DNA from 2 places in the Paenibacillus sp. FSL P2-0089 genome. Region 2 is predicted to be linked to the other one. Evidence: riboswitches for the same ligand, from Rfam matches in the RefSeq annotation. Region 2 holds a riboswitch; the other holds the start of a gene.
What was found. A riboswitch is a leader RNA that binds a small molecule or an ion and turns the genes downstream of it on or off. The one in region 2 is predicted to bind S-adenosylmethionine.
Positions count from the first base shown of each region.

Region 1: linked by a shared signal. The riboswitch ahead of metA (homoserine O-succinyltransferase) and the one ahead of NST69_RS25210 (methionine ABC transporter ATP-binding protein) in region 2 are both predicted to bind S-adenosylmethionine.

Region 1 covers NZ_CP152006.1:1,842,319-1,857,753, reverse strand. Annotated here, with positions in the region: gene NST69_RS07480 (bifunctional 2',3'-cyclic-nucleotide 2'-phosphodiesterase/3'-nucleotidase) at 1-2,445, opposite strand, end outside; gene mqnC (cyclic dehypoxanthinyl futalosine synthase) at 2,940-4,076, opposite strand; gene NST69_RS07470 (aminotransferase class I/II-fold pyridoxal phosphate-dependent enzyme) at 4,307-5,473, opposite strand; gene metA (homoserine O-succinyltransferase) at 5,522-6,439, opposite strand; SAM riboswitch class I at 6,556-6,687, opposite strand; gene corA (magnesium/cobalt transporter CorA) at 7,214-8,149, shown strand; gene NST69_RS07455 (HRDC domain-containing protein) at 8,320-9,336, opposite strand; gene NST69_RS07450 (ROK family protein) at 9,506-10,387, opposite strand; gene NST69_RS07445 (cobyrinate a,c-diamide synthase) at 10,812-12,401, opposite strand; gene NST69_RS07440 (cobalamin biosynthesis protein) at 12,403-13,542, opposite strand; gene cobM (precorrin-4 C(11)-methyltransferase) at 13,535-14,332, opposite strand; gene cobI (precorrin-2 C(20)-methyltransferase) at 14,329-15,204, opposite strand; gene cbiE (precorrin-6y C5,15-methyltransferase (decarboxylating) subunit CbiE) at 15,236-15,435, opposite strand, start outside.
Region 2 covers NZ_CP152006.1:6,001,390-6,016,824, forward strand. Annotated here, with positions in the region: gene NST69_RS25200 (MetQ/NlpA family ABC transporter substrate-binding protein) at 1-89, opposite strand, end outside; gene NST69_RS25205 (methionine ABC transporter permease) at 148-807, opposite strand; gene NST69_RS25210 (methionine ABC transporter ATP-binding protein) at 807-1,823, opposite strand; SAM riboswitch class I at 1,924-2,059, opposite strand; gene NST69_RS25215 (Cthe_2314 family HEPN domain-containing protein) at 2,152-2,898, opposite strand; gene NST69_RS25220 (UbiD family decarboxylase) at 2,925-4,697, opposite strand; gene NST69_RS25225 (COX15/CtaA family protein) at 4,759-5,694, opposite strand; gene NST69_RS25230 (thioredoxin family protein) at 5,803-6,147, opposite strand; gene NST69_RS25235 (polysaccharide biosynthesis protein) at 6,234-7,862, opposite strand; gene NST69_RS25240 (DUF456 family protein) at 7,889-8,374, opposite strand; gene NST69_RS25245 (Cof-type HAD-IIB family hydrolase) at 8,623-9,402, opposite strand; gene NST69_RS25250 (penicillin-binding transpeptidase domain-containing protein) at 9,496-11,610, opposite strand; gene NST69_RS25255 (penicillin-binding protein 2) at 11,644-13,710, opposite strand; gene NST69_RS25260 (transglutaminase domain-containing protein) at 13,861-15,000, opposite strand; gene NST69_RS25265 (hypothetical protein) at 15,052-15,435, opposite strand, start outside.

The DNA of each region.
Region 1 (15,435 bases), 3.6 Mb from region 2:
GACCTTCTCGTTCTTAGGGTCCTTGCCGCCATAGATTTGAGCCTTCATCGCCTCAACACCTTGGTCAAACTCATGGTTCCCCAGGGTGCCGACGTCGAACTTCATGAGGTTCATCCATTCCATCGTAGGCTTGTCCCGTTCCAGCGAAGATACCGGAGCGGATGCGCCCACAGAGTCGCCGTTGTGGAACAGCAGCGAATGCTCATATTTGGCACGGGCTTCCTTCAAATAAGCAGCAAGTGTAGCCGCTGTGCCTACAGCTTCACCATTCACCACCGAGGTAGTGTCCAGTTGGCCGTGGAAGTCATTAATGCCCAGCAGATGGACTTCAACATCTCCCGTTGGGGTTGGAGGAGCTTTTTTCAAGTTAAGGTTGTAGATCTCAAAGCCTCTTACATCTGTAGTACCCGTAGCCGTAATGTTGGCAGGAGCGACCGCTGCTGCTCTAGGTGAAGACGGGAACGTTACAGTGACATTCCCTTCGATAGGAGCAATCGACCAGTTGTTGTCTGCGGTAGGATCAACGGTCCCCGCTTCCTTGATGTAATCCATCAGCACCTGGCGGTTCTCCATTTGGGAATCAATAATCATTTTCGCTTCTTTGACACCTGGGAAGTTACCCCCGCCGCTTGCACGGTAGTTGTTGGTAACGACCACGAAGTCCTGATCCATGACCAGTGGCTTATCGCCATAGGTGATGGAGGTTACCCGGCTGGAGGATTTATCGTTGATGCTTCCATCAGGCTTGTACTTGGCATTGCGGGTGACATCAAGCGTATATTGGATGCCGTCAATCACATCGAAATTGTACACAGCAAATGCTGAATTTAACAGAGATTGCGGTGTAGAGATGGACGGCTTGATGCGGTTGAACGCTCCTGCACTCATCTCTACCCATTCTTTGACGGTCGAACCTTTCACTACAATCGCCTTAAGCGTATTGTCATACAGATACAGATCGCTTGCACTGGCTATTGTAAGGTCGCCCTTCTTGATATCTGTATACTCTTCAGGGCCGTTGCGTCCAGCCTTGAACGGTGCACCAACGCTCAGGATCGGCAAGTTTCTGTAGCCGGCCAGATTCTCGTTCGTATGAATTAAGTTAGATACATACTGCTGCTGGGCATAGGTTACGAGCTGGACTGTCGGATCATCCTGTACCATAGCAAAATAGCTGTTCATCGGCGCAGAAGTTACACCAAGCGGCTGATTCACGTAATCAATCGTAGCTTGATGTGCCGCTCCGGCAAGATCATCGATAGCGGTGTCAACGGCAGCGCCAGCAATAGAGCGCGTAGAAGCCTTGGAAGCTGCTTTGTCTACTGCCCATTTGCCGCTGCTGCTCTGGGCGATTTTCAGATCGATAAGGCCCAGGTAACCTCCGCCATAGCCCGCTTGTACTGCCGGAGTGCCATTAATATGGCCGTTGAGGTTGTCTACCTTGGCTACATCATTATTGTAAGGGAGTTTGGTGGATGGATCTTTGAAGGAAGCATCCAGCTTGCTGTCATCCCCGTTCGTCGGGAATACCTTGTGGGTATGCGAGAAGGTAATGGCATCGATGCCAGGTACCTTGCTCAGCAGGTTAATAACATTCTCTGCTCCAGTTCCTTCTGCAGCAGCAGCGTCGAACCCGGAATGAGTCATGGCGACGATAACGTCCGCACCAGCCGTCTTCATTTCAGGAACAAACTTCTTCGCCGTTTCCACAATATCTTTGGCAATAACGTTTTTCTCCAGGTTTACCTTGTCCCACTCCATGATTTGCGGAGTAACCAGACCCAGGAGGCCGACTCTAATGGTAACGGTGTTGCCGTTGCTGTCCTTTACCTCTTTATCGATGATTTTATAAGGTTCAAATGTATTATTATTATCGGACACATTATAAATATTTGCATTCACATAAGGGAACTTCGCTCCCGTAGACTCCTTATAAGTTGCGCTGCTTACATTGCCTTTAACTGTCCGGTCCAGATAATCCAAACCATAATTGAACTCATGATTGCCGAAGGTTGCTGCATCATAACCCATGAGGTTCATAGCTGCGATGATCGGATGAATCTGGTCTTCGCTAGTCCTGAAATCAGACACTTGGGCCATATACGTTCCCAGCGGTGTTCCTTGAATTAAATCGCCATTATCCAGCAAAAGGTTGTATTTCCCCTCTGCGTCATTGCGTGCAGCCTTTACTAAGGTTGAAGTACGGTCCAGACCTACAGTCGCGGAGGCGGCACCCTTGAAATAGTCCCATCCATATACGTTCGTATGAACATCAGTCGTGCTCATCAAGCGTAAATTAATGGTTCCCGGATTAATCACCGGAGAAGCCTCCGCCTTTCCTGCCGCCAGCACAGGAACATTGAATACTCCGCCCAGCATCTGTGCTGCCAGAACTGTGGTAGCCAATAAAGAAGCTATCGGCTTGTTCCATCTTCTCTCTCCCATAAATCTAATTTCCTCCCTGTGATTGCTATATTATTCTACCACTGTCCGAAAAATTGTATCATAGCCTTCCCTATGAATCTATCAAATTCCATTAACTCTTATGAATTGTTGTGTAAAATCTCACATTATTTCAGCGTTTTTTGTAAAATATAACGATTAATTTTTACAACTCTATGACAAAACAACAACAAGTCATCCTAACGGATGGCTAGGATTACCTGCCTGCGAGCACAATGTATGCTGTTTTCCGCATACATTCGGGCAATATGCCTGTGAGCGAGCACAATATATGTTGTTCTGCGAGTGAACACAATGTATGCTGTTTTTCATATACATTGGCTACATGACGCTGTAACGATTGCTCCACATTCAGCAACCAAGTCACTGTACGAATCATTCAAAGAGGAAATAATAGTTTCCAAAAAACATAACGGGGCTGCGCTACTTATATGTAGCACAGCCCCGTTATTGATCTGTTGGTGTATAGCTATATTCTAGTTCTGCATCACAAAATCATTATCAATCTTGACACTCGCATCCTCGAACGTGCGCAGGATGTCATAGCGCGTGTTGCGCTGCGCCGGGATCTTGCCCGCTTCGCGGATGAGCTGGGTGATCGACTCGATGTTGACCTTGTAGGTGGCGCCCGCCGAGGAGACTACGTTCTCCTCAATCATCGTGCTGCCGAAGTCATTGCAGCCGTATTGCAGGGAGAGCTTGCCTACTTCAGGCCCCATCGTTACCCAGGAGGACTGGAAGTTCTTGATATTGTCCAGCACCAGGCGGCTGATGGCTACGGTCTTCAGGTATTCCTCCGGGGTCTGGCGGTCCAGCTTCAGGTTCGTATTATCCGGCTGGAAGGTCCAGGAGATGAACGCCAGGAAGCCCTCGGAATCATATTTGTTCGCAATGCATTCGTCCTGGGCTTCACGGACACGCAGCAGATGCAGCGCCCGCTCTTCCATGCTCTCGCCCAGACCGATCACCATCGTGGCTGTTGTATTCATGCCGATCCGGTGTGCGGTCTGCATGACGTCCATCCACTCGCGCCAGGAGCCCTTGAGCCGGCTGATCTTGCGGCGGGTACGGTCATCGAGAATCTCTGCACCGCCGCCGGGCAGGGAATCGAGGCCCGCAGCATGGATCTCACGCATGACCTGCTCCAGCGGCAGGCCGGAGACCTCCACCATCTTCATAATCTCCGCCGGTGAGAAGGAATGCATCGTAATCTCCGGGAACCGCTGCTTGATGCCGCGCAGAATATCCGTATAATAGCTGAACGGCAGATTGGGATTCGTACCGCCCTGCATCAGAATCTCGGTTCCGTTTACGCTCATGGTCTCGGCAATCTTCTGGTAGATCGTCTCATCGGGAAGCACATAGCCTTCCTCCGAACCGGGTCTGCGGTAGAAGGCGCAGAATCGGCAATATACATCACATACATTGGTGTAGTTAATGTTGCGGCCGATGACGAATGTCGTCACTGGCTCCGGGTGCCAGCGCTTCATAATAATATCTGCGGCAGCGCCCATTTTCTCAATTTCATTGCTCTCGAATAATGTGACCGTATCTTCCAACTGAAGACGTTCACCCTTCAGTGCCTTATCCAGTATAAGATCGACTGCACTCACTGTTGACGGCCTCCTCTTCATCTATGAAGTCTATGAGATAAATACAATTTGAAATAAAAATAGTCCGTTCTCCCATCGTATCACAATCGGCTGTTCTTGAAAAATGTTTCGCTGCACAGGACCGAACAAATGCCCTTGTCCCAGGCAAATTAAACAGCAGCGCCCGAAGGCACTGCTGCTTGTACGTTCTGCGAATCTCGCATGCCGGGCAGGTCCGGCGGCGCATCGCCTTATTCCAGCTCGCTCCGGGCGGCCTCCAGGGCCTGCCCGAGATCGGCGATCAGATCATCTACATGCTCTATGCCGACAGAGAAGCGCAGCAGCCGGTCATCCACGCCGACCGCATCGCGGATTTCAGCCGGAATATCGGCATGGGTCTGTATCGCCGGATAGGTCATCAGCGATTCCACACCGCCCAGACTCTCGGCGAAGGCAATTAGCTTGATATGGCGGAGCAACGGCTCCACATAGCTGGCCTCTTTTACCTTGAAGGAGAAGATCCCGGTGTTGCCGGAGGACTGGCGGTTCTGAATGGCATAACCCGGATGGTCCGGCAGGCCCGGGTGGAAGACCTCGGCAATCGCCGGATGCTCCTGCAGATAACGGGCAATAGCCAGGGCGTTGCTCTCATGCCGCTCCATACGCAGGGCGAGGGTCTTCATGCCCTTCATCAGCTGGTAGCTGTCATTCGGCGCGAGCACGGCTCCCAAGGAGTTATGCAGGACAGCCATTTCAGCCGACAATTCTGCACCCTTGGTCACAATCAGCCCCGCCAGCACATCGTTATGCCCGCCCAGATACTTAGTCGCACTGTGAACCACGATATCTGCGCCAAGCTCCAGCGGGCGCTGGAAGAACGGGGTCAGCAGCGTATTGTCCACAATCGTGAGTAGCCCGTGACGGCGGGCCCAGGTACATACGGCTTCGACATCCGTAATCATCATCAGCGGATTGGTCGGTGTCTCAATGAATACAGCCTTCGTGCCCGGCTGGCGGGCCGCTTCCAGGCCATCCAGATCATTCGTATCTACATAGGAGGCGCTGATGCCGTATTTGGAGAGAATCCGTTCCAGCAGCCGGTAAGTACCGCCGTACAAGTCCAGCGATACAATGAGATGGTCCCCTTGTCCAAACAAGGTGAACACTGTAGTCAGTGCAGCCATACCGGAGGCACAGGCGAAGCCGGCATCCCCTGATTCCAGGGCCGCTGCCGCTTCTTCTAGGACAGAGCGGGTAGGATTTTTGGTGCGGATGTAGTCAAAGCCTGTACTCTGTCCAAGCCGCGGGTGACGGAAGGCCGTCGCATGATAAATCGGGTAATTAATGGCCCCGGTGGCGGGGTCCTCCATTGAACCAATCTGTGCCAGTCTGCTCTCAATTCTCAGTTTCTCATCCATCTCCATTGCCTCCTGATTAATTACTTCTATTAAGAATAAGTCAACCTCTTAGATAAATGCCCCGATATCGTAAGGAGTCTCCTGGTATACATAGTAATTGAGCCAATTAGCGAATAATAAGTTAGCATGGGCGCGCCAGACTGCCGGCGGTGTGCGTGTCGGATCATCCTTGGGATAATAGTGCTTCGGCAGGGCAACCTCCAGCCCCTTGGCGATATCCCGGTCATACTCCCATTTCAAGGAGAAGGGATCATACTCCGAATGTCCGGTGACAAAAATCTGCTTCCCGTCATGCGTAGCCACCAGGTACACCCCGGCTTCCTCGGATTCTGCCAGAATCTGCAGCTCCGGGTTCTGCTCAATATCTTCACGGGAGACGTCGGTATGGCGGGAATGCGGAACATGGAACACTTCATCGAAGCCGCGCAGCAGCTTGACATTATTATGGCTCATTGTATGCGGAAACACTCCAAAGCATTTGTCCGGCAGACTCACCTTGCGCACGCCGAAGTGATGATACAGCCCTGCCTGCGCCGCCCAACAGATGTGCATGGTCGAGGTTACATTGTGCTTGCTCCACTCAAAAATCACTTTCAGCTCTTCCCAGTAGTTGACATCCTCGAACTCCAGCTGTTCTACGGGAGCGCCGGTTACAATCAAGCCGTCGAACCGGCGGTGGCTGATCTCATCAAAGGTTTTGTAAAAGCTCTTCAAATGCTCTGCCGAAGTATTCTTCGACGTATGGGAGCTGGGGTGCAGCAGAACAACATCCACCTGAAGCGGGGAATTCCCGATAAGGCGCAGCAGCTGGGTCTCAGTAGTTTCTTTGGTAGGCATCAGGTTCAGGATGGCGATCCGGAGAGGACGGATATCCTGATGGAAAGCCTGGCTTTCATCCATTACAAAAATATTCTCACCGGATAATACTTCTTTGGCCGGCAGGCTGTCGGGAATTTTGATAGGCATTGCTGTTCACTCCTTAACTGAAATGGGGTTCCACTTGGTGGTTCAACCTGAGGCAGGGTAGCGAAAAAAGACCTTTCCCGGGCGAGAAAGGTCATATCATGCAGTCATATGCGCCTCTCTCATCTGCCAGAGAACTTTCGCCGGACGAATAACGCCCTGCAAAGCTTCCGCAAGAATTAGCACCGTGCGTTCACACGCCGGTTGCCGGGTTTCATCGGGCTAGTCCCTCCACCTGCTCTTGATAAGATTTAGCTGTATTCAGTTGAATAACCTTAAGCATCTGAACGATGCTTTTTCTTAAATTTCACTTTAAATCATGAACCTCCTTTTCGTCAAGTCCATACAATGCTGAAGGGGCCTTATAACAGAAAACAATTTCTCTTGTAAGAGCCATATCCCGGCGTTATACTAGACAAGTGTTTCAACCAAGTGGAAACGGCTTTGCCGTCCCTTTAAAGGACGGTACCGTTTCAGCGAGAAATATAAGGATAAGGTATCGTGTGAAACCTATACATTCTTATATTTCAAAAAAAACGGCGAAAAGAAGAGGTGAGAGAACAATGGAAGGCGACCCGGGCTCGCGAATAAGCGTGCAGAATGAACAACCACACAGGATTAACATCAGCTTGCCGGCGGCGGGAGCCCTTTTTCTTCATGCTCTCGGACCGTCTTTTGGCCTTCGTCCATGATTGTACCACCGGCCAAGCTGATTTTTTCCGTGTGCTGAAATTAGCATACCCCTGGAGAAGACCAGGGACATAAGGAGTGAATCAGATGAAAATCCGGCTGGTGAATGCAGGGGTTTTTACGCCTATTGACAATATTGAAGAAACTTTAACCGCCCCTGCCGAGGGGTTCTACTGGATTGATGCGGATGTGGAGGACCTTGTAGAGCTTCAGCCTATATACGGCCTGCATGATCTGGCTGTGGAAGACTGTCTAAGTGAAGAGGATCAGCGTCCGAAGCTGGAGATTTATGAGAGTCATTACTTCATCGTGGTGAACAGCATCCGGTTCGATGATGAGGAAATCTTCCTGCGTGCGCTTAACGTATTCCTTGGCAGACATTTCATTATTACCGTTACGAAGCAGAAGATCCATGAGCTGCGTGTCCTGAAGCCCGTACTATGGGAGCAGGAGGTCAGTACGCCTGACCGCTTCCTGTATCTGCTGATTGACCTCGTTGTCGACAACTTCTTCTCGGTCGGTGACCGGATTGAAGCACGGATCGAGAAGCTGGAGGAAGACATCCTCATGCATACCAAGAAATCGCATCTGAGCGAGATCATCGGTCTGCGCAGTGAGATTCTCTGGCTGAAGAAGATGCTCGGCCCGCAGAAGGAAGTTATCAACACACTCAACAAGAAGGATCTTCGCCTAATCGACGATCAGCTGCAGAAGTATTTCAGCGATATTTATGAGAATGCGGTCAAGATCTCTGAGACCTTCGAAACATACCGCGATCTCATGGGCAACTTGCGCGAAGCTTATCAGTCCAGTATTGCGAACCGAGCCAATGAAATCATGCGTGTATTTACAGCAATTACTACCATATTCATGCCGCTGACCGTGATTACCGGAATCTACGGCATGAACTTTGACAATATCCCGGAGATCCACACCGAGTACGGCTACTATGGCGTCATTGCCGTTATGGTGACGCTAGGCTGCGGAATGCTAATTATCTTCCGTAAGAAGGAGTGGCTATGAAGCAGAGCGGACGAATACGAAGGACGAAGGCACCGTATACCCGGCTACCGGGACTCGGAGAGCCTTCGTCTTTTTGGTATGTCACCAGTATGTAATGCGTCTACGCCCATCAGGAGTTCTGTTCATCAGGACCGCAGATTGGGGCCGATGCAGGCCGACAGACTCAATAATTATTGAGGGGTAACTATCCCTAACGCCGCCGGATGCTCCCGCCGGAAGCGGATGCGGATCAGCCGCAGGCGTTCGTAATACAGATCAAGTCCGTCAGCAGGTACGAAGTTGTCGCCGTAGGCTTTGTAGAGGACAGGCTTCAGGAAGTTGTCGCCGATCAGTTCATAGGCTGTCCAAATATTGTTCTGTTCTTCGGGGCTCACCTCGCTCAGCTCCAGGGCAATAAGCTTCTCGGCCGAGTAGCCGTCCTTCTCCAGCTCCTCTACCACTTCAAGCACTTCACGGCGGGAAACTCCGCTAAGCACTCTGAGCTGCTCCATCCCCTGTCCCTCTTCAATCCCCTGTAATAGAACGCGCCGCAGTCTCAGCCGCTCCAGCTGCTTCTTGTACTTAAGCTCCTTCTGCTTATAGTGCCAGGATACGAAGCTCTCTTCGTCTATGGCATGATTCACCCAGCTTAGCGGAAAATCATGCTCACGCTCAGCCGCCGCGGTGATGCTAAGCCAGTCTGCACCATACTGTGAGACTTTGCCTTCACCCACACCCGGGAGCTGCAGCAGCTCCTCCTCCGTGCGGGGAAGAAATGCGCTGATCATGCGCAGCAGTCGGTTGCTGGCCAGGATATAAGGCGCCTTCCGCTCACTGGAGGCCTTCCCTCTGCGCCAGGAGCACAGCTCCTCGAAGATGGCTTCATTCCCGTATTGCTCACTGTAATACTGCAGCTTAAGCTGCTCCTGGCTGCGGCTGCTGAGGTTATCGTCATCATGAAATACCCCGTCAATCAGCGGGCGGTAGCCATCTCCCATCTTGACGGCAAGCTCGTGCCGGTATACACACAGCATCTCATTCCACGATCCGCCTTCATACCACAGGCTGTCGCCCGTCTCCTCTTCGCCGGAGAAATCACGCCAGCCAAGACGCCACTGACCCTCTTCCTCTCCAATCCACAGCTGGGCAAAATTCTCTTCGTCCACTCCTGATCTTCTGCACAAACGGTTCATAAATACGATCTGCATATGAATCCCTTCTTTCTTCGTCTTACAGTACGCATGAGCGCTCTGAACGCAAAAAAAAGCACCTCTCCCACGACATTCGTGAAAGAGGTGCTTCCTCTTAAATGCTATACTGTTAAAACCTAGAATACCATATATTACGTAACAGTCAATCTCTTTTTGACAAAATATCCTACTTGCGGTCTAAAGCCAGCTTGGCCAGACCCAGTGCGCCAGACAGACCAGCGTTATCTCCAAGCTGCGGAGGCACAATATAGCTGCCAATCTCTTCATTGAGCGCCGGATGCTGCACATATCCGCCGAGCAGCTCCTGCAGCTTGGCATGGATCAGCGGGAAGAGCTGGCTCTGCTTCATCACACCGCCGCCCATTACGATCTTCTGCGGCGAGAGGATCAGCACATAGTTCATAAGCGCATGAGCCAGATAGTGGGCCTCCATCGCCCAGGCCGGATGATCCGCAGGCAGCTCGCCCGCGGGCTTACCCCAGCGCTTGCCGATGGCCGGCCCCGCCGCCAGACCCTCCAGGCAATCGCCGTGATAAGGGCAAAAGCCTTCGTAGTGGTCCTCAGGATGACGACGGACCAGGATATGGCCCATCTCGGGGTGGGACAGCCCGTGAACGAGCTTCCCGCCTACCACAGCACCGGCACCAATCCCGGTGCCCACCGTGATATAGAGACAACTGTCCAGCCCTTGCGCTGCTCCCCAGGTGTACTCGCCCAGCGCTGCGCCGTTCACATCTGTATCAAAGCCGATCGGAACCCGGAATTGCTCCTCAACGGCTCCAACCAGATTATACCCGCCCCAATGCGGCTTCGGTGTGGTTGTAATATATCCATAGGTGGGGCTGCCGATAACAGGGTCAATCGGTCCGAATGAACCGATCCCGATAGCCTCCACTGATTTTCCGCTGAAATAATCCATTACCTGGCCCATAGTCTCCTGAGGAGTAGCCGTCGGAAAGCTCACCCGGTCGATAATCGTCCCGTCCTCATTCCCGATACCGCATACAAACTTCGTTCCCCCTGCTTCAATCGCTCCCAACAATTTCACTGCAGCGTTCCCCCTTCTCCTGATGCATCCATATGCTGTTGCTTCTGATAATTTCAATAGACTCCTGAGATACGATAAATACAATGATAGTTTCCTGCGCTGGAACTAGCCGGTTGACCAGTCCGAGCGCATTAATGAAGCGTTCTCTTGTCCTATTATACGTATCAAATATACGTATGACAAGCGGTTGACATACAGTATGAATAAGTGATTTGCTGATGAGGCTTAGGCCGCATTGAACGGGACGGGGGTAGTTGGATTTTCTACACTTGCTAATGAACGAATAGCCGATGCTAGAACAACAGTTGGAAAAACAACACTTAATGTTGCCCATTTTAGCCCAAGTAGCTAAAAGTAACATGAATAGATGTTGTTTTTCCACTTATCGCCACACATTTCGTTAGAATTAATAATTTAAGATACGTTATTCCACTTGTTGGTTGCGGGAGCCGGGAACATGCTGCTGCACAGCCTGTTTGCGGTCACGATAGGCCCGGCAGGCTGCTACAAGCCGGGCTGCTGCCGGAAGATGGGAGGCCAGATGGATATGAGCATAAGCAGCCATGATGCTTCCTCCGATGTAGCCTTCAGGCTGGCTCCCCCCTCTGCCCTTACTCTCATAGGCATAGGTCCGGGCTTCCCCGTCAGGATAGCTCATGACGGAGTAATGAAATTCATGGCCGCGCAGACGCTCGCCCTGCTTCAGCAGCAGACAGTCGTGAAGTGCCGTAACTTCACGATACCCGAGTGCCGCCCGGCGTTCCTGCATCACGGTATGCGCCGGAATGATCCCGGCCATCTCATGCACCGTGCCGGTGCGGTCGGTCAGACTGCGGGCCAGCACCATATAGCCGCCGCACTCCGCATACAGTGGCATTCCAGCGTCTGCGGCAGATCTCAGGCCGTCGAGGAATAGCTGGTTCGCGGCAATCACCGCCGCGAATTCTTCCGGGAAGCCGCCGCCGAGATAGATGCCGTCAGCTTCCGGCGGAATGCCTTCACCGCTGAGCGGGCTGAAGTACACCAGCTTAGCACCTTCACGTGCAAGCAGCTCCAGATTATCGGCGTAATAGAAATTGAACGCCGCATCCCGGGCTACGGCAATGAGCGGGCCAGGCCCCGCCGGGCCTGCCTGTGTCTTATGTATCTGAGCAGCGGGGTTACAAAGTTCAGCCGCATATGTAAGAGAGCGAACTTGCTGGTCCGGCATCTGCATGCAGGCAAGCAAGGCTTCTTGCTCCGGCGACACAGGCTGCCCCTGCACAGCAGGAGCGGCAGCCGCAAGCTCCAGCAGCCGTTCCAGATCCGTGCCTTGCTCCAGCATGTCGGCGGCACGCTCGAACAAGGGCGCAAGCTCCCCTCGCTCCACAGCGGGCAGCAGGCCCAGATGCCGCTCCGGGATGTCCAGCCCGCTGTCGCGGGGGAGCCAGCCAATCACGGGAATCCCGCAGGCTGCTTCAATGGCAGCCTTAACTAACCGGTAGTGACCCTCGCTGCCGCAGCGGTTCACCAGAACGGCGGCAATCTGCACCTGCGGCTCCAGCTGCCGGAAGCCCAGCACTATCGCCGCGGCACTGCGCCCCATGCTGCGGACATCGACCACCAGCAGCACAGGGCTGGCGGTCAGGATGGCGATCTCCGCCGTGGATCCGGTCAGTGCTGTGTCTTCCTTGCCGTCATACAACCCCATCACGCCCTCAATGACGGACAGGTCAGCATCCGCCGAGGCCTGCAGGAAATACTCCTGCAGATAGTCGCTTGAAGTCATCCAGGAGTCCAGGTTGCGCGAGGGATGGCCTGTGACCGCAGTGTGATAGGCGGGATCGATATAGTCAGGGCCGCATTTGAAGCCCTGAACCTTCAGGCCCCGCCGGGCAAAAGCGCGCATCAGCCCCAGTGTGACGGTTGTTTTGCCCGAGCCGCTGCCTGTGCCTGCGATGACCAGGCGGGGATGCGCCTGCGGCTCACGGGGGGCTGATCCAGGCTTTTTTTCATATCTGGCTGCATTCCTCAGCTCATTCACCGCTCTTCCCCTCCTTCTCTCCGGGATAGACAATCCGGGCTACGGCGATGGTCACATTGCCGCTCTTGAGCTTAGGCTGCAGGAGCGAATGCGCACCTGAAGACAGCAGCGCAGCAGGTTCACAGACACCGTAAGCCCCGGTTGCCCTGAATACCACCTCAGACGGATGGTCCAGCTCTACTGTATTGAGCTGCTCCGGGGTGTACAGAACCAGCTCCCAGCTGTATTTGGCGCACAAGGCCAAGAGTCCCGCTTCATCCCCCTTGATCCCGGCTGTCGCCACATTCCGCACACTATGGAGCGACAAATTAAGCTCGTGCAGAGTGTGAAGAACCACCGCTTCCAGCTCATCCGCAGACGTCCCGCGGTTGCAGCCGAGTCCAAGCACCAGACTGCGCGGGCGATACACTACAGTGTACTCGGCCAGAGTAGTATCTGCCGGTGCGTCCTCCTCTGGTTCCTCCGTCACCCGGTCGCTTACCACAATCGCTGCGCTGAAGCTGCGTCCGCTATGCCGAAGCTCAGCTCTGCTTGCGAACATAGAGACATGCTCCGGCACCTCAGCACCCGGCGGCAGCCAGTCACGTTCCCCGCTCTCCTGCACAAAGGCTACCGGCTCCCCGTTAACGAGCGCAGCACTAACCCCCTTCATGGAGGTGAAGCTGTCGGCACGCCAGCCGTACTCCCGGCCCAGCAGATCGACAGCGAAGGTACCCTGCACATCCGAAGCCGTGGTGATCACCGGATGGCTGCCCAGCAGCTCCGCAATCTCCAGTGTCAGCCTATTCGCTCCGCCAAGATGGCCGGAGAGCATGCTGATGACATGCTCCCCGCGCTCATCGATGACGATGACGGCAGGATCGGTTCTTTTATCCCGCAGCAGCGGAGCCGTCAGCCGGACAGCCGCCCCCAGTGAGAAGAACAGAATGACCGCCTCATAGCTCCCGAAGAGCCCAGGCAGCACCCCTCTGACCGGTCCGTCAAAAACAGTGATCTCCCCGCTCCGCGCCTCCAGCTCTCCGCTATACTTGGCATAGACAAAGACCTCAGTCCCGCCAAGCCTCCCGCCAAGCTTCACAGCCTGCTCTATCCCGCTGCGCGTAATCGCAACAGCCGCATACCGCTTACTCACCGGAGCCGATTCCTTCCCGGCAGCCGTGGGTGAAGGTCTTGTCATACAGCTTGGAGCGGTGCTGATCGCGGTCCGTCAGCCCGGGGTCCAGCGCCCAGCCGGCCAGGATCATGGCATGCATGGTGATGCCGGCACCTTGCAGGTCCGCCTCCAGCTTCTCAACCGTGGTCCGCAGAATCTGCTGATCCGGCCAAGTGGCCCGCTTCACGACTGCCACCGGGGTCTCCGGGCTCCAGCCTGCGGCCAGGAATTCACTGCTCACATGACCGGCCAGTGATGCACTCAGAAACAGCGCCACCGTGCAGTGATGCTCCGCCAGCTTGCGCAGCTGCTCGCGCTCCGGCACGGGTGTGCGCCCTTCCGCACGGGTCAGAATGACCGTCTGCGTCAGCTCCGGCACGGTCAGCTCTGCGCCAACCGCCGCCGCAGAGGCAAAAACCGAGCTAACGCCCGGTACAATCTCGTAAGCGACGCCGCGTAGCTTCAGCAGCGACATCTGCTCCAGAATCGCGCCGTACATGGCGGGGTCTCCGGTGTGGACACGGGCTACGCTTTTACCGGACTGCACGGCAAGCGTCATCAGCTCCACCTGCTGCTCCAGATCCATGCCCGAGCTCTGAAGCACCTGCGCACCGGGCTTAGCGCTGCGGATCAGCTCCTCGCTGACCAGCGAATCCGCATACAGCACCAGATCAGCGGAGCGCAAGATTCGGCTGCCTTTTACAGTGATCAGCTCCGGGTCGCCCGGTCCGGCACCTACAATGTATACCTTCGACGCAAGCTCAGTCATTTGCTCACCACCATCAGACTCAGGTACTCCACTTCCTTGCCCCGCAGGTCCCGTGCATCGCGCCAGACAGTCTCATAGGGGGAGGTGACCTTGGTTACCACCGAGGCGCGGCCGGACAAGCCCAGCTCATCCAGCACATCCAGCACCACATCCAGCACCTTGGCCACCTTAAGGAACACCACCGTATCATGATGCAGCAGCGCTTCCCGAAGCGCCTCCCTGTCGTCCGTAGCCGGGATGATCCCCACCCGCTGATTGCCGTCTGCCAGGGGCTGCTCCAGCGCAGCCGCCGCGCCCAGCACCGAGGATATTCCCGGAACCGAGACGACCGGCACACCGGGGTGCAGCTCCTGCATCAGCCGGGCCAGATGAATGAAGGTACTGTAGAGATTAGGATCGCCTTCCGTCACAAAAGCCACATCCCGCCCCTGTCTCAGCTCTCCCCAGCATAGCTCTACCGTGCGGGTCCAGCCGCCAGCCAGCAGCTCCGGGTCCTTCGTCATCGGAAAGACCAGTCCGAGCATGATTTTGTCCTGCGGGTCTACATGCAGCTCAATGATTTCATAGGCGTAGGAATTGCCGCCCTTCTTGGTAGCCGGATAAGCAATCACCGGACATTCCCGCAGCAGACGGCAAGCCTTAAGCGTAATCAGCTCCGGGTCGCCGGGGCCAACGCCTATGCCGTATAACGTTCCGAGCGCCCGGGGAGTCAGTCTTTCCTCCAGCTCCAGCTCTTCTGCATCCAGCGGGTCAAATAACGCACTGGCCGCCTGTATCGCTGCTTCTGTCCACAGCGTCCCTGCAGCTTCTCCTGACGATATTTCCTGTCCCTCCGCAGCCTGCTCACGCGGCTCAGTTACATCGGTCTTCATTGCGGGTTCCTCCTTCGTTATTGTCTGATGATTAATGAAGCCTCCGGCCGCTGACCACATAGACGGGATTCATTCCGTCGAACCGGGTCATGCCGAGAATCGGCTTGCCGCGCGACGCCTGAAGCATCGTCACCTCGCAGGCCAGTCCTGCGGCCTTAAGCGCCTCCATGCTGCCATGCAGGGTCTCCACCGTAATCGCCCCAACCACAATCCGTCCGCCGGGCTGAAGCC
Region 2 (15,435 bases):
TTCGTGGTGTTATTCGCCTTGTTGTTTCCGCAAGCGGCAAGCACCAATATCAAGGTCAGGCTGAAGAATGTAAGCAGTACTTTTTTCATCTGTAAATCCCCCTCTAATCCATATGGTTTATTGAATAAGGCTATATGTGGACGTACCTTATTTCCGTGTAAAATGTCTTACCAGCCGGTCACCGGCCATTTGCAGCAGCTGCACCAGAATCACCATCAGCGCTACCGAGATAAGCATGACTTCCTTCTCATAGCGGTAATATCCGTAGCGGATCGCCAGGTCACCCAGTCCGCCGCCGCCGATCATGCCGGACATTGCGGTATACGAGACAAGGGTCACAACAGTAATGGTTACACCGGCAAGCAGACCCGGACGAGCCTCCGGCAGCAGCACGCGCATAACGATCTGCCCGGTGGACGCTCCCATGCCCTGCGCCGCTTCAATAATTCCCCGGTCAACCTCCCGCAGTGCCGTCTCCACCAGTCTGGCGAAGAATGGCGCCGCGCCGATTACCAGTGCCGGAATCGTTCCAAGCACACCAATCGAAGTGCCCATAATGGCCTTGCTGAACGGAATCAGGGCAACCATCAGAATGATAAAAGGAACCGAACGCAGGATATTCACAACGAAGGATAATACCGAGTAAACCACCCTGATAATAACGTTATTTGACTTGCCCCATAAATATAACACAATTCCAAGCGGTAAACCAAGGATTATTGTGAATATTCCTGAAATAGCGATCATTTTGAGTGTAGCAATCGTAGCTTCCAGCATTTCTTCCCAATTAATTGTGCTAAAGTCCATTACAAAATCACCTCCACATCAAGACCTTGCGCTATGAGCTCAGTGAGCGTGGCTTCGACCGCACCCTCAGGTCCTTCGAACCGGACGATCAGCTGGCCGTAAGGAACATCCTTGATCGTAGAGATGGTTCCATGAAGAATGGCGAAGTGAACCCCGGTTCCCTGAACCACCTGTGAGAGCGTCGACCCGTAAGTCTTTTGTCCGAGAAAAGTGATTTTGACCGACTTCGTGTAACCTGGCTGTACAGCATCAATCGCTTGCCGGAGCGGTCCGTCCGACTGGGTCTCACTGCGGATGAATTCCTTGGTAACCTCATGCTTCGGCTTCAGAAAGACCTCGGCCACTTCACCCTGCTCCACAATACCGCCGCCATGGATCACGGCAACACGGTCGCAGATGCTCTGAATGACATGCATCTCATGGGTAATCAACACGATGGTCAGATGGAATTTGCTGTTGATATCCATCAGCAGGCGCAGAATGGAGTCTGTCGTCTGCGGATCAAGCGCCGAGGTCGCCTCATCGCATAACAGAACATCCGGATCACTTGCCAGCGCCCGGGCGATTCCGACACGCTGCTTCTGTCCGCCGGATAGCTGAGCCGGGTACTTATTCCAGTGCTCCTCCAGCCCGACCAGGGCGAGCAGTTCCTTAACCTTTTGTTCAATCTCGTTCCTTCCGGCTCCGATCAGCCGCAGCGGAAACGCGATATTATCATAGACTGTAGCCGATGAGAGCAGGTTGAAATGCTGAAAAATCATTCCGATCTTACGCCGCTGCTCCTGCAGCTGTCCCTGGCTGAGCGCTGTCAGCTCGACACCGTCCACCCACACCTCGCCCGCAGTCGGACGTTCCAGCAGATTAATGCAGCGGATCAGCGTGCTTTTGCCGGCCCCGGAGTGACCGATCACCCCGAAGATTTCCCCCTTCTTAATCGACAGGCTCAGCGCAGAGAGTGCAGTTGCCTGCTTACTGCCTTTGCCATACACCTTGGTTATATCCTTCAATTCTATCAACCGCTGCGTCCCCCTTCTGTTCTAGCTTCCATCATTGCAAAAAAGACCCCCTACGATCCATGCAGATCGCAAGAGGCCCTGTGTGTATAATGACAATGCCTTCTCATCTGCCAAAACCCCCGAATCCGGCGGCATTGTAGGAATTAGCACCATGACATTTGGATGCAGCGTAAGGCTGTATTCAAACCGGTTGCCGGGCTTCATCGGGCCTATCCCTCCGCCGCTCTCGATAAGATCATAGTATGAAGTTATAGACTCCGTATCCTGTCAGAAGTTAATGTATGCCTAAGTATAATTCAGTTTCGAGATTTTTGTCAAAGGTAAGTTTTTACGGACGGGCTTGTCCGGATTTCGGGCCTGGGGCCGCTTTGTTCTTGTGCCATTGTTCATTCCCGTAGCTGTATGCGGCGGCCAGTGATTGGCATACCATCTCCAGGCTCTGCTTCAAATCCTCCAGGTGGCTGTCGAGATCCTCCAGACGAATCTTGTCATGCAATCCCTGGTGACGCTGCCAGAGGTCGTCGGTCATCTCCGCGTTCATGTAATGGATCTCAGCGTTGCGCCGCTTGCGCAGATTCTCCACTGGCTCCCGGTAGGAATTCCTGATTCGCTCCAGCTTCTCCGCCAGCGGATGATGCGGGTGAAGCAGCTGAAATTGCCTCAGCACCGTGAAATAAGAGAAATGCGTCTTCACCTTGCCTGTATTGAGATTGTACAGATTATTCAGCACCGTGCCCAGCTTGTCCAGCAGCGAGAAGACACGGATGAAGCCATCCTTGTAGAAATACACATATCTGGCGTACTCCCCCTGCTCCGTGGACGACATATCATCCATATAACCTGCGATCACTGACTTCCGGAAAAAGGCTGCTGCGAACCAGCTCTGCTCCAGCTCATCCAGAGAGGAGATCAGGCCGCGTGTCCAAATTTCCAGCTTGCGGTATTCATGGTCATGGTCTTCATGTGCCGCCATCTCCTTGCGCAGCATGGAGGCTGCCTTCGCCATGGACTCCATAGCTTCAGCCAGCACACCGCTGTTCACGCGGGGCGGCTCTCCAAGTAACGTCCGCAGCATATTTTGACCCTCCTTAAAGTTCACTTTTACACTAGAGGAAAATAACGGTTCCAGTTGCGGTCTACCCGCTTCGCAATATCCTCGCTCGGAGCCAGTTCCTCCGGGTATCCCGGCTTCATCCGGGCATCTATAATGATCGGCAGTGTATAGCTGACGCTGCCCCGGTGTACCCCGGCCGCCGAATAGATATCATCCGCCGGATTGAAGCGGGTGAATACGGTCCACAGGAAGGAGGTCTGCGTGCTTACCGCCTCTTCTGCCTGATCCACCAGCACAATCAGCGGCCAGGCGGTCTCCCTCTCCTTGAAGGCAGCCACCAGCCGCTCCGGCAGCTCCGGGTCCTCTTCATAGGATGCACCGGAAACGGCTAAACATCCTCCGCAATAAGGCACAGCGGCGGTGATTGATGGAAGCAGACCCTCTGTATAGGTCCGTGGCAGCTCACGGACCGGGCTGCCAATGCCCGCCATCACCGCCTTACTGCCATGATTCAGCTTACGTCCGGTATAATCCAGTGTATCCATGGAGGTATTGGCAAAGATCGTCAGATCCGATTGCGGATTGAAGCGCTCAAGCACAGTTTCCAGCAGCTTGGGGAAATCCGTTAGCTCCACCTGCACATTAGTCAACAGCAGGAATTTGGTTAAAGAGAGCTGACCTTCCCCTAAGATACGAAACGCTGACACCATATACTCACGGGGATAGCTCTCCCTAACGACCGCTGAGGTCAGTGAATGCGAACCGGATTCGGAGTAGGACCACAGCGCTTTGACCGAAGGGATCAGCAGAGGATAGGCTGGAGCGAGCAGCCGCTGCAAATAATCCTTCAGATAATAATCCTCCTGGCGCGGCTTGCCGGTGATGGTCGCCGGGTAGATGGCATCCTTGCGGTGCCACATCCGCTGAACATGCATGACCGGGAAATTATGCTGCATGGAATAGTAGCCGGACTGGCTGCCGTAAGGCCCTTCCGCTCTCCGCTCCAGCGGAGACACGCGTCCCCGGATGGAGAATTCCGCCTCAGCCGGAATCCGGTGCCCGCCCAAGGGGTCCTGCACCATGGGAAGCTTGCCGCCCAGCATCAGCGAAGCCAGCATCAGCTCCGGAATCCGTTCCGGCACCGGTGCCACTGCCGCTGCAATTAGGGCCGGCGGCCCGCCGATGAAGACAGACACCGGCAGGGTCTCGCCGAGAAGCTCTGCCTGCGAGTGATGGAAGCCGCCGCCCTTGTGAATCTGCCAGTGAATACCTGTGGTGCTGTCGTCATACATCTGAATCCGGTACAGTCCGAGATTATGATCCTTGGGGTTGGTGATATTCTCCGTATAGACCAGAGGAAGCGTGATGAATGCCCCGCCGTCCTTAGGCCAGGCCGTAATCCGGGGCAGCTCCTTCAGCGGATCACTGCTGCTGCAGACGCCGAGTACCGGAGCCTCTCCTTGCGGTATATTCTTGGTTCCTGCCCTCAGCAGCTCCAGCAGCACCGTCTTCTCCCGCCATAAGCCGGCGCCTGAAGGCGGAAACAGCTGGTCCATCGCCGTTGTCAGCGACTTCAGCAGCTGCTCCGGTCTTGTCCCAAAGGCCTTGTTGACGCGCTGAACTGTACCGAACAGGTTCGTAGCGACCGGGAACGGTGTTCCTTGCACGTTCGTGAACAGCAGTGCCGGGCCTTCCTCCTCCACCACCCGGCGGTGAATTTCGGCAAGCTCCAGATAAGGATCAACAGGGGTATCTATCACTGCCAGATCCTTATCCCTGCGGAGCTGCTCAATCCATTGTCGTAAATTACCGTATCGCACTATAGCGTTCCTCCTCAAACAGGACCTTATGCTTATCCCGTCCACCGTTGCCGTTTACTTATTACTTGCTGCCCCTGCCGGCTCCGCTTAACTGCCAGACCCTTACACTCATGTAGCACAGAACCCCGAAGAGTCCGGAGATCAGCACGATATGAGACAACGCAGCAAATATGTACAATCTTTCATTATTCAATGTGTATACTACTGCGGCTCCGCTGAATACCTGCATCAGGCATAACAGAACTGCCGCTACTCCCAGAGCCCTCAGCTCCGGCAGCTCCTTATGCTTCCAGAAGGCCAGATGCCCAAGTATAGCCGTCAGCAGGAACAGAATCGCCGCCGCCATCCGGTGAATGAATACAATCCCTACTCCGCCGCTCATCTCCGGAATCCATTGTCCGTTACACAGCGGCCAGCCGGAGCACCCGCCTTGGGAGCTGGTATGGCTTACGTAGGCGCCGATGTAGACCACGATATATGAATATACTGCAGTAACCCAGGTTAAGTTGCGGAAGGCTGGGCGGACTTTGGGACTTCCTGTGCTGAATTCCGCTCCTGGAGCGAATGTCCGTCTGGTCCCAAGCGCCAGCATCAGCGAACCGGCGAAGGCAATCAGCGAGAAGCCCATATGCAGGGCCATAACCGCAGCCGACTGCGATTTCACTACTGCAAGCGCTCCCATCCCGCCTTGAACGATGACGAAGATCAGGGTCAGCAGGGCATAGGCCAGCAGATCTCTGCGGTGCCTGGCATAACGCCAGAAGGCAACCATGGAAGCCAGGGACAGCAGGCCAGCCAGGCCGCTGAACAAGCGGTGGGTATATTCAATCAGAGAGCCGATGGTATAGGCCGGAATCAGCTTCCCGTGGCACAGCGGCCACTGATTTCCGCATTCCAGTCCCGAGCCGGTCTTAGTCACCACAACCCCGCCGAACAGCGCCATGAACATAATGAGACAGGTCAGATAGCTGAGCCATTTTAATTGATGTGTCGTCAATAGTATCACCCGTATTGTATTGGAATGAGTATGAAACATATAAATGCTTATATGATTAGAAAAAAAGCACCGCTTCTGCTCGGATAGGGCGAAAGCGGTGCTGCGGAATTACTTGTGAATGCTGAGATAAACGTCCAGCGCCGTATCAAGAAACTTCTCGATTTCCTCCCGGGACTTCCGGAGCTTGTTCACAAACCGGACCAGTTCCCGTCCATCGGTGTACGCGACAAAGCTTGGAATGCCCAGAATATTCTGTTCCTGGCTGACATCGCCTACGGCATCGACATCCACTTCGACTAGGGTAAGACGCTCTGCATATTTCTGTTCCACATCCGGCATGAACGGATCAATGAATTTGCAATCCACACACCAATCTGCCTTGAAGACTGCCACCGTCAGGCGCGGAGACTGAATTGCCACCTGGAACTGGGCAGGCGAGCTGATTTTGTCCATTTATTGACCATTCCCTTCTATCAGAAAGTTACACAAGAAGCTTGCTCTTTAAGTGAAGCAAAATGTACGGAATAAGTCAAACATCATTATTCACCGGCACGAACACGGGCGGGCTGCAATTTCATTAAAGGACCCAGCAGCTTGCGCAGCGGACGGGGATAACCGGCAATCTCCTGGCTGCTGAGTACACCCAGAATAATCAGGAGAACCAGATACACAATCACGACTGCCGCTCCAACCACCAGACAGGTGATCAGGAAGGCCAGACGGGCCGGCATCAGATCAGTCATCAACAGGCCTGCTTCATTCAGACCATAGCCGATGCCTGCCGAGGCCAGAACCGCAATGGAGAAGCCTCCCCAGCGTTTGCCGAGAATGGAGAAGGGTACGATTTTTTTGAGCATCCGCAGATTCAGCAGTGTAATGACAATGAAGCACAATGCCGTAGAGCCGATAATGCCGTAGATGCCGAACCACTGGCTGAACAGGAAATTGGAGCCAAACTTCACGAGGATACCAACAAGTACATAATACATCGATATCCGCGATTTGCCCATTCCAAGCAGGATCGAGTTCGTGGTCATCATCGTAATCTGGAAAATGGTACCCAGCGTCAGCATCGCCACAATGCCGCTTCCATCGAGTGTCTTGAACAAGAGGCCATTCACAGAATAAGCAGCCACGACCAGGGAGAGCACAACCGGTGTGCCGGTCAGAATGGACACCCGCATGGCAAGTGTGACCTGACGCTGCAGGTGCTGTTCATCTTTGCGGGCGAAGGCGGCAGATATAATCGGAATCAGCGATGCACTTAGGGCGATCGACAAGACCGGAGGAATCCCGGCCACGCTCTGTGCCCGGCTGCCGAAGATCCCCAGTGTCCACGTGGCTTCCTTCAAGCCGATTTGTCCGCTAAGCAGCGGCACAATAAAGGTAGTATCAATGAAGTTCACTACAGGCACCGTAACGGAAGACAATACAATCGGTATGGACAGCTTGAAAATATCCTTGTAAATCTTCAGCAGCGGGATACGGGCCTCACTCGATTCATATAATGCAACCTTCTCCTCGCTGCGGCGCAGCTTCATGGCATAATACAGCATCACGCCAAAGGCGCCGATACTGCCGAGCACACTCCCGAAGGATGCGCCTGCTGCCATCCAGGTGTTGCTGTAGCCCTGGCGCAGCAGAATGAAGGCAAGCAGAATGGCCGTGGATACCCGGGCAATCTGCTCAACAATCTGTGAGATGCCGCCGGCCATCATATTGTTACGCCCTTGGAAATACCCGCGCATCATCGCGATCGCGGGGAATAGCAGCAGCGCCGGGGCAATCGCCCGTATGGCCAATGTACTCTCGGGAACCTTGCTGGATTCCGCATAATAAGGAGCAGCTATGTAGAGCGCCACACTCATAAGCACACCAACCACAGCCGCAAAAATCAGCGCCGCCCGGTACACCTGCTGTGCTTCCTGCGGGCGGTTCAGCGCATAGCGCTCGGACACCATTTTACTAAGTGTGCTGGGAATTCCAGCTGTCGCCAGCGGCAGCAGCAGCAGATACACGTTGTTGGCTTGTGTAAACGCAGCGTTACCGACTTCATTGAATAAATGCTCCAGCGGCACCCGCTGGGCAAGCCCGAGGACACGGGCCACCAGTGCGGCTGCCGCCAGAATAAGCGTGCCTTTGACAAAGGATTCTTTCTTGGTGGACAAGCTGTTTCGCCTTCTTCACAATAAATTTAGTAACGCCCGATCCAGATAAAGAAGAGGACGATCATAGCAATCTGCAGAATAATCTTGACGACTGTGCTGCTGAACAGCCCCAGCAGAGCGCCGAAGCTGACCTTAACCGCTTTGCCGGCCTTCTCGCCAGCAATCAGCTCGCCGATGAAGGCACCTGCGAACGGGCCAATCAGCAGGCCAAATGCCGGAATCACAAACGGACCGGCAATCAGACCGATGGTGCTGCCGATCACCGAAGCGCGGGAGCCGCCGAACTTCTTGACGCCCCAGGCCCCGACCACGTAGTCGGCAACGAACAGAACGACAACGATCAGGGTCTGGGCAATCCAGAACCAGGGACCGAAGGAGTCGAAGGAAAAGAACCAGCCATATACAAAGAAAGCCAGGTAAATCGCAAGCGCCCCCGGCAGGATCGGATATACCGCCCCCGCCAGCCCGATTGCGAACAAAGCAATGATCAGAATCCAGCCCAGAATTGTCAATTCCCTCAACTCCTTAAGTTTAGATAGCTATCAATGGTGCGGGTCGTAACTGCGGTGAATGTTTGGCTTCCGGCCGCTGTTGTCACCAGATTTCTTGATTCAAACCGCTGTTAGCGGTGGAAATCCGGTGACTGCTGATGCTTCCGAAGCTAGCTTTCCTACGGAAAGCTTTCAGGCGGTCGCTACCGCTCCTACAGCTCAAACTTCCCCTCCGTTACTCCCACCTATATTGTTGTCTCTCAGTAATCTTAAGCTCGTTTCGACACTCTACCGGCCGAGGTTCCGGCCTCTGTCAGGATGTACTTCTGGATCACTTCCGCGATCCCGTCTTCATTATTCGTAGCTACTACCGCATCCGCTTCCTGCTTAACAGTTTCCTGCGCATTGCCCATAGCCACTCCGAAGCCGGACTGCTGGATCGCTGCCAGGTCGTTGAGGCTGTCGCCTACGGCAACAACCTGGGACATGTTAATGCCGAGCAGCTTGCATACTTCAAGTATGCCTGAAGCCTTATTGACGCCAAGCGGATTAATCTCCAGGTTGAACGGCGAGGAGTTGGTGATCTCCAGCCCGCCCAGCTCCTGCAGGCGCATCAGCAGCTTATGACGGATATCGTTATCCTCGGTGGAATAGCCGAATTTCAACCATTCCCTGCTGTCAATCTCCCCGTCCCAGCTATCCCGGTTGTACACTTCATCTACGGAGTAGGCCCAGAACCAGATATCGAATTCTTCAGCGATCTTGTGCATCTCCCGGACCAGTTCAACATCCATCAGGGACCGGCGATACAGCTCATGAGGCGCACGCCAGACTTCACTTCCGTTGACCATAATCATCGGAGTGTTCAAGCCAAGCTGTTCAGCATACGGCATCGCACTGCGCGAGGAGCGTCCGGTAGACAGGCAGACATGTACGCCGGCTTCCATCGCTTTTTTGATCCATTCCACCGTAAGCGGGGTAATCTTCTGTTCGTCGTTCAGTAGGGTTCCATCCATATCCAATGCTAGCAGGCGGTATTTGGCAGTCATTTGCCACCCCTCCATTCTTGGTTGCTCTTTCGTTTGAAGGCAACCGTATATTTGGTATTACGCAGATCCATCTCCTACTCGATTATAATATCATCAGTTTGTTGCAGGAGTATTATCGGCACTGTCACCGGAAGCAGCGCCGTCATTTGAGTTCGCTGTTTTCAGGCTTTTCTTAGGCACACCGTCCAGTCCGTACTCCCAATCATAAGCATCGAAAATTTTACGCGCAACCGGAGCGGCACTGTTGGAGCCGAAGCCGCCTTCCGGAATGACCACAGCCACCGCTAACTTAGGATTATTACGCGGGGCGAAGGCAATAAATACCCCGTTATCGCGTAATTGCCCTTTTCCCAGCTGCTGTGAGGTCCCTGTCTTACGGGCAAAATCATAAGGGAAATCTGCGAATGCGGAGACCTTACTGTTCATGCCCTTTTTAATCTCTCTCCAATAGGACTTGTCAAAGGTCGTCACTTCATCCAGCACCTCGCGCTCAAACTTCTTGACCACCTTGCCCGCTGAATCCGTAATCTTGCTGACAAGCTGCGGCTTAATCCGCACCCCTTCATTCGCAAGCGTCGAGGCATACTGGGCTAGCTGCAGCACCGTATAACGGCCCTGCTGTCCGAAGGAGGCATAGACCAGCGCGGCTTGCGCACTGCCCGCTGCCTTAGTATCTGTGTAGTTGATCTGTCCCAGGTATTCATTAGGCAGACCGCTCTGCGTAGATACGCCCAGGCCGAATTCTTTCATATACTTATCCCAGATATTAATGCCCTCACCCTTGTAATGCTCATAAAGCTTCTTACCGACCATATCCACCATGAACACGTTGGAGGAATCCTCAATCGCCTTAGCCGGACCCATCCGGCCGTATACGTGACCCGAGGAATTTCGGACAGAGGATTTATCATCCTTACCGAAATAAGCAATCCCTTTGTCAGTGTACGTAGAGGAGGTACTGAAGAAGCCTTCATTCAGACCAATCAGCACCGTCAGAGGCTTAATGGTGGAACCGAGCAGCACTGTGGAGCCGAATCCATGACCGGACAGGCCGGAAGAATACGGGGTGATCGTCCCGTTCTGGTAATTGCCCATGATCTTGTTCCAGGTATCTGAATCCAGCTTCTCCGCTGTCCAGACATTGGTATCGTAATCCGGCATACTGGCCATGGCCACAATATTGCCGGTATCGACCTCCATCGCCACGGCGTAGCCTGTCTTGGCGTCAGGATGAGTCTTACCCTGTACAGAGTTGCGGTGCAGCCAATTAATCTGTTCGGTGATGGCCTGCTCCGTCTTAAGCTGAACATTCTTGTCAATCGTCATCCAGATATCATTACCCTTGACAGGCGGCACTACCTCTTCCACCTTCTCGGCCATGTTCTGCGGATTCACCGAGATGACCTGATAGCCGTTCTTGCCGCGCAGCTCCCGCTGGTATTGCAGCTCCAGACCGTCGAAGCCGACGAATTCATCGTCTTTATAATTCAGGCCGGGATCTGCGCCGATCTTCTTCATCGCGCTCTGAATATTCTTGTAGATGTTGAGCGTGTTGGAGGATTTGAAGGGCTTGATATAGCCGACCGTCTGCACGGCAACGGTATCCTTGTCGTAATGACGCACGCCTTCTTCTACGATCTCCAGACCGGGGAACTCGCTTTTGTGCTCCATGAAATAGGCGATTTCCTTGGTGGTCAGACCGGATTTGATCTTGCGGGCCATATAGCCCGAATATTTCTTGAAATATAAATCCAGAGAATTAATCACTTCATTAACGGTCAGCTTCTCGCCGTTCGGGTCGCCATATTCGTCAAATTTCGCAACCAGATTATTCGCCAGCGCATACGCATTGGCTCTTGCCTCCGGCTTCAGCGAGCTGATCCCCGTCTCCTTGTCCACCGCCTTGGCTGTATATTCTTTCGTAAGCGTAACATACAGCGTTTGAACGGAGGTGGAGTAGGCAATTTGCTCGCCTGCAGCTGCGCGGATGCCTCCGCGGATGGAGGCGAGCGGGACACTTTTGGTATCCCGGCTGGTCTCTACCTCGGTCAGCGTCGGTCCTTCCACAAATTGAATAACTGCGAGGCGAATAATAATGACACAAAAAATAACAAACGTGCTGAAGAAAAACACGTTAAGCCGCAGGCCAAGCGAGCTCTTGCTGTCCTTCTCTTCCGGGGGGGAGGCCTGCTTTCGGAAAACACCCACAGTTTTTCACTCCTCTACATCAAAATAAACCGTTTAATCCACCCTTGACTCTGGCACATTCTTCTTAGGGACTCCATCCAGTCCATACTCCTGGTCATAGGCTTCAAAAATCCGGCGGGCTACCGGTGCGGCACTGTTCGCTCCAAAGCCGCCTTCCGGAATAATCACGGCCACCGCAAGCTTAGGATGCTCACGCGGAGCATAAGCAATGAACACCCCGTTGTCACGGATGGCCCCGAAGGCTTCCATCTCAGAGGTTCCTGTCTTGCGGGCGAAGTCATACGGGAATCCGTCAAACGCCTTAACCTTAGTATTCATCCCGCGCTTGATCTCCTTCCAGTAAGAAGGGTGAAACGAGATGCTGTCCAGGACTTCCCGTCCAAATTGCTTAACCGTCTTCCCATCGGGATCTGTAATCTTACTGACGAGCTGGGGCTTAATCCGCACGCCTTCATTCGCAAGTGTTGCCGTATACTGGGCAAGCTGCAGTGCGGTGTATTTCCCCTTCTGGCCGAAGGAGGCATAGACCAGCGCCGCTTGGGCAGAGCCTGCCTTCTTGGGATCAAGATAATCGGCAACCCCGGGACTTTCACCCGGAAGCCCGCTTTGCGTAGATACCCCAAGCCCGAATGCCTTCATATATTTATCCCATATGGCAATGCCTTCTCCCGGATACTTCTTGTACAGGGCATTACCGACCCACTCTACCATAAAAGCATTCGAGGATTCCTGAATCGCCTTCGCCGGACTAAGCGGGCCCAGGACATGGCCGGAGGAATTCCTCACGGAGGAGCTGTTATCTTTACCGAAATAACCAATTCCTTTATCCATGTAAGTATCACCGGTAGTGAATAAGCCTTCTTCCAGACCGATCAGGACGCTTAACGGCTTAATCGTAGAACCCAGGTAGATCAATGACTTCAGTCCGTTGCCGGAGATACCGGAGGAAATATCGGTAATCGTCCCGTTCTGATAATAGTCCTCAATTTTGGCCCACTCTTCTGGCGGTAGCCTCTCGGCATTCCAGACATTCGTATCATAGTCCGGCATATTCGCCATTGCCACTACATTGCCTGTATCGACTTCCATCGCAACGGCATAGCCGGTGAGCGCATCCTTATGAAGCTTCCCCTGTACAGGGTTGCGGTGCAGCCAGTTGAGCTGATCCATAATCGCCTGTTCTGTGCTCATCTGCACCTGCTTGTTAATCGTCATCCAGATATCGTTGCCCTTGACGGGCGGGACCAACGCAATAACCTCTTCGGCCATATTCTGGGCATTGACTGAGATCGTCTGATACCCGTTCTTCCCTCTAAGCTCGCGCTGGTATTGCTGTTCAAGACCATAGATGCCGACGAACTCATCTTCCCTGTAGCTAAGTCCCGGGTCCGCACCCGTTTGTTTCATGGCGCTGCGGATATTTTTGTATAAATTATATCCTGTTTCTGTAGAACGGAATTGCTTCATATAACCAACCGTTTGGACAGCCACCGTGTCCTTGTCATAATGGCGGATACTCTCCTCCACCACTGACACCCCGGGATAACGCTGCCTGTTCTCCATCAGATGGGCGACTTCCTTCATCGTAAGACCGGCCTTGATCTTGCGCGGTACATACCCCAGTGACTTCTTGTAATCAAGGTCCAGCAGTTGCAGGATATCCTCCTTGAGCAGCTTCTTCGCAGAGGGATCCCCATACTGTTCAAAAACGGATGACAGCCCCGCCACCAGCGCCTTCGTATTCTCCTTGGCTTCAGCGGTGGGTTCATATAAGCCGGTGTTCTTATTCTTGACCTTCGCGGTGTATTCTTGGGTTAACGTAACGAATAGCGACTGAATCGGTGTGGAATGGGCGATGTCTTCCCCGCCCGCCGCGTGAATAGTCCCCCGGATCGCCGCAAGCGGAACATCCTTGGTCTCCCGGCTGGCCTCCACCTCGCTAAGCTCGGGACTCTCTACAAACTGCAGTCCCGCAAGCCGGATCATAATGATCACAAAAATAAAAAAAGTGCCGAAGAAAAACAGATTTATGCGTAAGCTCAGGTAGTTGCGGGTCTCTCCATCACCCGGGCCGGAGCCCGGCTTACCGAACCATCTCACAGCAAGTCCTCTCCTTGTATGGTTTGCAGTACTGCTTATCCGTCAGATCACGGGCAAGAGCTAACAGTACCGTCCTTTGAAAAGACGGCACAGCCGTTTCCACTTGCCCGCTGTTATTGTACCATAGATACAAGAGCGTCCGCTTCCTTCTCAGAGGACGTTTTCCTTGATATGCGTGGAGTCGAAATCCCCCGGATTGAACCAGTTGCCGCTGCTGGCCCAGGTGGAATCGAGCGGAATCCAGGCTGCGCTGCTGCTGATATAGATCTCATTCCAGGCATGCGGGCCATAACCGCCTTGACCGTCATAGCCCTTGCCGGTGACGACACGCACCTGAAGACCTTGCGAGCGGGCCATCATGGCATAGAGCCGCGCGTAATCAATGCATACCCCAAGCCGTGTATCCATCGTATCCTGCGGGGTCTGCTCGTGCCAGATCCGTCTCTCTTCATAATTCTTCGCCTTGTTATAGTCGTAGGCAATACGCGAGCCTACCCAGTCATAGAGCAGCCTGGCCTTCTCTTCATCGCCGCTTGCTTGTCCGGCGATCTCTGCGGCTGCACCGGCAATATCCGCCGAAATATCATGGTCAATCACCTCATATTTACGACGGAGAATGTCACTCATCTCGGCGGCTACCGCCTTGGTCAGTACCGGAAGCTTGCCTCTGACCTGTTCACCGGCCAGCGGCTCAAATACCGCTTCCGCACTCTGGCTGTAGACCGGTGATGATTGCACATAGCGGCTGAAGCCGCTGTCCGGGTTCAGGGCGACACTGATGAACAGGACAAAGACCAGCACCATGGCCCGGGTAAGCCCTGCGGCGGTGCCAAGCACTGCCCCGACCAGCCGGCTGGCGCCTGTGATCCGCCCCGAACCCCTCCCGGACTGGCGCGGCAGGCGAAACGGCAGCAGCAGGAACAGCAGACCCAGCAGCAGACGAATCAAGGTATAGCACAGCAAGAGCAGCAACAGAAACCGCACTACCGGTGAATTCGCCAGTACAGAGGCACCGGTATAATATAGCTGCTGCCATTGGCTTAGCTTGTCCTCCGGCGGAGTAATGCCGGAAGCCCAGTTCCCGGCAGCAGGCGAGAGGTATACGGCTGCGGGAATCGCCATCACCAGCGAAGCTGCCGCAAGCACTCCTGATCCGAGCATGCCGAACAGCCCTCCGGCTGCTCTGCGGAAGCCCCGGCCCCAGCCCTGCAGTGCAGAGAAGAGGACGATCAGCAGCAGAACAATGGAGATGATATTGGCTTCACGAAGACTTTCTATCCAGGTATTCAATGAATCACTCCTCCTTCTGCTGCTGCAGGTAACCCTGAGCCCGCTGCACTATTACTTGCCCGCCTGCTTCCGGGCTTCGTCGATGAAGGTCTTGGTTGTATCCGTAACGCTCCACTTCCCGAGGCTGACTCCGCGGAAGACCACTTCCACCTTGTCCTCTGCAGCAGAGCCCTTCACCTCCAAATTAGGAGTAGTGATGGTGAAGGTGCCGTCACCGCCAGAGGTATAGACCGCCTCCTGCGCTTCTTTGAGCATAACCTCCTGCGCCTCATTCTTCAGCGTGCTGACTGTCCCGTCCGCCACTTTGTTAACGGCATTACCGATCTGATCCATGGTCACCCCGCTATAAATGAATAACCCCACCACAATAACGACGACGATAGCCCATTTCAGCATAGTCTTAACGATGTTAACGACTGCGAACAGCAGGACAAG